One region of the Bacillus sp. JJ1566 genome, then DNA from elsewhere that is predicted to be linked to it. Evidence: riboswitches for the same ligand, from Rfam matches in the RefSeq annotation. Region 1 holds a riboswitch; the other holds the start of a gene.

Region 1 (3,204 bases):
ATTGATGCAGTATACATTCCACTTCCAAATCAGCTACATAAACAATGGGCGATAGAAGCTGCACAGCACGGTAAGCATGTGCTTTGTGAAAAGCCAGCTGCGTTGACATCACAAGACGTGGAAGAAATGGCGGCAGCCTTTAAAGCAAATAATGTGATTTTTATGGAAGCGTTCATGTATCAATTCCATCCACAGCATAACCGTGTGAAGGAAATCATTACATCAGGTGAAATCGGTGATGTGAAGCTGATTCGTTCGACGTTCTCTTTTCTTCATGATTTAAATTCAGGCAGCATAAAGATGCAAAAGGATCTTGGCGGCGGAGTGCTTTACGATGTGGGCTGCTACTGCATTCATGCAAGTCGCTTGATTACGGGCGAAGAGCCGGTTGAAGTAAAGGCAACAGCGAATCTACATCCGACACATGATGTTGATATTACTGCAGCAGGTACATTGAAGTTCGAAAGTGGTGTAATTGCGAATTTTGATGTGAGCTTAGAGCAACCATTTAATGCATCTTATGAAGTTATTGGTACAAAAGGTTCTATTCTAGCAAAGCATGCTTTCCGTCCGGATAACGAAGGTGGGAACGGCGTACTAGTTGTAACCGGAGAGGCTGGACAGCGTGAAGAAACGGTTCAGGGTGACCAGTACAAGCTTCAGGTGGAGCATTTTGCGGAAAGTGTCCTATCCAATAAACAACCGATGTACAGTGTGGAAGAAACATTGAAAAATATGCGTGTGATTGAACAGGCTCTTGCGTCTGCTCGCTAACTTTATTCAGCAGAAGTCCCAACTTCCGTAAGTGGGGATGGAATGTATAAGAGTCTCATCATTCAGTGGAGTATTCAAACCATGGCTGAATAAAGTTAAAGCCTCCGGCGGAGACATGCGATTTTCAAAGGAATCTTTTCAAGCAAAGATCAAAGATTAAAAACGCCACGTCTTGTGGCAACGTCGTGTGGGCCTAAAAAATCTGTGAGCAAATACGCCAATGCGCATTTGAATAAAAGTCAGCCTTCGGGTTGGCTTTTTTTGTTTTTAAGGAAACTATAAAATCCTACCTTGTGGATAACTTATTACGTTGTTTAGCTACATCCAGCTCCAGCGCCTAGCCCCTCGAGGTCACAAGCCAATCTGTCAAGAAGGTTAAAGTGCAACCTTCTAGCCATCTTATCTTGTGCTTGTCGGGACTGTTCAAGGAGCTTGCGCTTTTGTTCTTTCTTCCTCTTTTGCCGGCAATTCCTTCCCTCCAAATCTAGTAAAACTTTTTCTATCAAAAATGTATATCTATCAAAATTGCGGCAATACTAGATTACTAGAGCGGGACGGAGGGACAGGTCCCTCGTCCCAAATGGGACAAGGGACCTGTCCTTGTGACCCAGAAACGGAACCGTCCCCGTGGTTCCTATAAATGGAGGGATTTTAGGATGAAAACGAGTGTTGAGTTACCAGAGGTGTTACCGGCGAGTAAGGATGATTTTTTTAAGTTATTGTTAGATTTAGTAGTAAAAAAGTAATAGGGTTCGTGGTGTGAAGTATTGTTCAAAGGTGAAAAAACTTATATACTAGTGGGTAGAAAATCATATATTTGAAGAAAAGGGCAAACTTTCTGAAAGGGTGTGGCCCAGAAGCATAGGGTCTACCGTACACTGTACTATGATCGCCTGTCTACAAAAGTATCAAGCGTTTAGGCCAATCAATAGAATTGGCTTTATTTTTTTGCCTTGTTTTTCAATATTCAACAAGAAAGAGGTATCATAGATGAAAAGTATTCGCATGCGATTATTTGCTAGTTTTTTTACGATAATAATTCTTTGTATAGGCTTATCAGCCTATAATTATTTTGCAGTGTCCAGTATGAATCAAAAGACGGATCACATGGTGTCTGAGGAACTCACTGTTTTACTAGAATATGATAGTTTGAAATACAATATTGCTCAGAGCATTGCGTTGGCTCGTGGGTTTGTACTGTATGGGGAATCTTCCTATAGAAACGATTATGATATCTATTCTGTGGAATATGATTTAACCAGTCGAAAGTTAAGTGCGATGAAGATCAAAGAGGTCGAGGAACTTTTACGCGAGACGAAAAAATGGCGTGACATGATTAAAGAGTATGTGTTTATTCCTTATGAAAGTGGCAATGCCGAGCTTGCGAAGCATAATCTGCAGACCCACATCCAGCCGGCTGCAAGGAGCTTAATGGATCAAGTTGAAAACCTTTCGAATCAGCGAGAAAGACAGATTGTCCAGGCTGGTGAGGACGTTGTTAACTACGGTGAGAAGGCGAACATCGTTGGGCTTGTGGTATCCGTAGTTGCGATTATTTTAGGAACAATTATTTCGATTGTTACCTCCGAAGTGATTTCAAGACCAGTGAAACATGTGGCGTATCGTATGAAGGCGATTTCGAATGGTGAGCTTCAGGCAGAGCCTATTAAAACAAAGCTCAAGGATGAAATAGGCCAGCTTGTAACGGCGGTCAATGGTATGAATGAAAACCTAAGAGGCATGGTCAAGCAAATGGCTGTTGTTTCCGATAATGTGACCGGCCAGAGTGAGGAATTGACCCAATATGCGGATGAGGTCATGGCTGGCAGTCAGCAAATCGCCGTCACGATGGAAGAACTCTCACGCGGTTCAGAGGACCAGGCAACATCGTCCACCATTTTAATTGAAAAAATGTCCGATTTCTCACAGGAAATCATGCAGGTTGCAGTGAAGGGCGATGACATTAAAGACCATTCACAAGGGATGCTAACACTAACAAATGATGGAAATGCCTATATGGAAACATCGATTCAACAGATGAACAGCATCCATGAAAAAATGAAACAGTCCCATGCGATGGTGGTTGGGCTGGATAACAAAACTAATGAAATTACGAAGCTTGTGAATGTGATTCAAGAAATTGCAGGACAAACGAATCTTTTAGCATTGAACGCAGCGATTGAGGCTGCTCGCGCAGGTGAACATGGAAAAGGCTTCGCCGTAGTCGCCGACGAGGTGCGAAAGCTTGCTGAACAGGTTGGAAAATCCGTCTCTGAAATTACGTTGATTGTAAAAGATATTCAAATTGAATCTAAGCAGGTCGTTCAATCCTTGGATGACGGCTACCAATCTGTTGAAGAAGGTACCGCGCAAATCCAAACAACCGGTAAAACATTCAATGAGTTAAAGCAGAAAATCGCTGATATCGGC
Region 2 (3,204 bases), on a different contig from region 1:
TTTTGTTTCCTCCCTTAGAATGATTGTTTGATTGATTTATAGAAACGAACTTGATTTTCTCCATAAAAAAAATCCCTCCAACACAAATTTTTTGTTTGAATCGGAAGAATATTGAATTTCAACTCATAGTGTGAGTATCATTCTCCATTCTTCAGCGGCCCAGCCACCATAGTGATTACCATCACAGTAGGTCTGTAGCTTTGCGTCCTAATTTTTCAACTAGTTTGCCTTTGTTGCAGAATGAGAACGATTTTTGACTCTTTATATCTTTGTATATTTGCGTCGTCTATCACTCTCTGAAACTCATATTACCTTGCTAATCAAAAAAAGGGTACACATCAAATATTTCCAATAATAAACCCACTATTAACCAACTGTGATTTTCTTCAAGGAAGTAAAATGAATTATTTAAAAGGGTAATAAAATTTTAATTTGCTTTTGTTGGAGTTAAGTATTAGTAGAAAAAAACCAATAGTCCATCTGTATTATCACTGCATTTTCTTTCAAACTATTTAATTTGGAAGACGATCTGTTGTTTATTAGGTTTCGTCACCAGAAAAGTAAGCTCCCCATCACATTGATGGGGCTTTATGTTCAAATTTATGGTCTTTCTTTTGATCTTTTTAGGTCTTCCCATCGGTACAACCTTTACTTACCCCGATCTCCCATTATCTTTTGGGTTTCTTATATTTCCTCATTTTTAATAGAAAGCGACTGTTCAAAGGTTTGAGTGTTTTCATCTGCATCGACTGTAAACGTGCCATCGTAACCAGTTTCTCCTGACTCAGTCATTAATTAATCTTGTTTGCAAAGTACTTGTCTTTATTACGACTATGCAAAAAAATTTAATGAATTAACAAATTAATATGTGATAAAAAAGCACAGAAGAAGGGAATTATTTAGATATTTAATAATACAAAATATTTTATGGTACTTCCTGGTATTTGGCTTACGTTGTTGAATATATAGTGCTTTTGTCTTAATCTTTATACTACTAATATATTATATATGGTTAATAAGTTCTATAACGATATAGGCAAACTTATCTAAAGGTAAGGACGCAAAGCCACGAGCCTAAAGCAACAATGCAATGGTAGTCGGGTTACCTAAAATAGTCGGAAGGAAAGGATAACTCCCGTTTTCGGTGCAGTTATCTTTTTTCTAATAAACATGGTTAAAATAACGGATAAACAAAATAGTAATGCCTATCTAGTATAACTACACTATCCTTCCTAGAAGAATATAGGACCCCCTTCCTATTAGGAAATAAGAACCCCTTCCTATATGAATAGGAATCAAAGGTGATTCTTTTTTTTGACAAATTACGGCAAAATTAGCATGTAAGCACCAATAGTAAGAAAGTCTTGTGTAAATTAGTACTTTTTATCATAAACAACATAGGGATATGATTATGAATTTCAATCTTATCTAAATGTTTGAGCAAAAACGTTTTTGAAATACAACATAGACACTAACGCATTTTAATAGTTTCGAATACAGTTTGTTACATAAAAATATGCCGTGATTTAAAGGGGGATACAAATGGCTAAATTATCTTTTTTTAAACAACTTACTATGTTTTCAAATGATGAAAAATTTTTATCTACGAAAAATACTGAAATTGGGAATGATTTATTTCTAATAAAAGAACTAATAGATAATCATCCACATGCAGTTTTAGCATTTGATGGGAATGGGAAACTATTGCACTTTAACCAGTCGGTAATTAAGGCATTCGGATATAGTGAAAAGGAATTACCGAGTAAGATACAACAGTATTTTTATAGTAATGACAAATATAAAAGAAAAAAATATTTTCAACTTGCATTACAGGGGAAACCACAAAATTATCAAACGGCTATCTCACAGGCAAATGGGAATTTAATTAATATCGATGTTAATCTAATACCAATCATCAGTGATCGGGAAACGGCAATTGTTTATGCGTTTGCAAGAGATATAACAAAGTACGTTGAACATGAAAAAGAATTGGTCAAAATCAAAAGTAGCCTTGAATTAGCGCAAAAAGTAGGTGCAATCGGAAGCTATGATTATGACATTATGGAGGATGAAGCATATTGGTCGAATCAGATGTATGTGCTATACGGAATTGAAAATATTGAGGTATTTGTACCAACATTTGATAGTATTACAGAACTTGCTCATCCCGATGATCGGGAAAAATTTAAAAAAGCTATTCTATCTGCTATTGAAGAAAGACGAAATTTTGGTTTTGAATTTAGAATTCTTCGTAAGGATGGGACAACGATTCATCTATATAACCAAGCGGATGTAATCTTAGACGAAAATAGGAAACCAGTTCGATTTATAGGTACTGTTCAAGATATCACCAAAAGAAAGGTGATAGAACTAAAGCTTAAAGAAAGTGAAAATCAGGTTGAACATATTTTTGATAATTTGGATGCAGGTATTTGGTCTTTTGACATAAAAAAAGGTGACTACAATTTGGTATCCAAGGGAGTTGAGGCGATTACAGGGTATTCTCCGTCTGACTTCGGGAATCAAATTACTTGGGATTCACTAATCCATCCGGATGATTATACTGAATTTCATAATATACAACATAAAAAATTAAAAGGTGAAAATCTCTATCATCAATACCGCATTATTCATAGAAATGGGGAGGTTGTGTGGGTTCAAGATCAAACACTTCCTGTCCTTAACAAAAATGGTGAAGTCATTAGGTTTGACGGTATTATTTCAAATATTACAGAACAGAAAGAATATGAAAAAAGAATTCAATATTTGGCTTTTCACGATTATTTAACAAAACTACCAAATAGAATGCTTTTTGAAAATAAAATAAATGAATTAATCACAGCTTCAGAACATGTTAAAAAACACGTTTCAATTCTTTATATAGATTTAGATCGTTTTCGAAATATAAATGAATCACTAGGGCACCAAATCGGGGACAAATTACTATACGAATTTAGTCAAAGAGTAAATATGTTATTAAACAAAAACTCATTATTTGCAAGACTAGGTGGAGATGAATTTGGTATTATCTTTTGGGATTACGAAGACTCAGACTACCCGATTAATGCCGCCAAATCTATCATTGACTGTCTAGACCTTCCATTTATTATTGAAGATTTCGAATTACTCATAACTACAAGTGTTGGGATAAGTACATTTCCCGAGAATGGAAAAACCATTGAGGAATTAATAAAAAATGCAGAT

Evidence for each region. A riboswitch is a leader RNA that binds a small molecule or an ion and turns the genes downstream of it on or off. The one in region 1 is predicted to bind cyclic di-GMP.
Region 2: another riboswitch for cyclic di-GMP. It lies ahead of V7112_RS07830 (EAL domain-containing protein); the one in region 1 lies ahead of V7112_RS12715 (methyl-accepting chemotaxis protein).

What each region holds. Positions count from the first base shown of each region.
Region 1 covers NZ_JBALOP010000028.1:67,315-70,518, forward strand. Annotated here, with positions in the region: gene V7112_RS12710 (Gfo/Idh/MocA family protein) at 1-774, shown strand, start outside; cyclic di-GMP riboswitch class I at 1,593-1,679, shown strand; gene V7112_RS12715 (methyl-accepting chemotaxis protein) at 1,765-3,204, shown strand, end outside.
Region 2 covers NZ_JBALOP010000015.1:103,806-107,009, reverse strand. Annotated here, with positions in the region: gene V7112_RS07835 (WxL domain-containing protein) at 1-1, opposite strand, end outside; cyclic di-GMP riboswitch class I at 151-239, opposite strand; cyclic di-GMP riboswitch class I at 1,026-1,110, shown strand; gene V7112_RS07830 (EAL domain-containing protein) at 1,543-3,204, shown strand, end outside.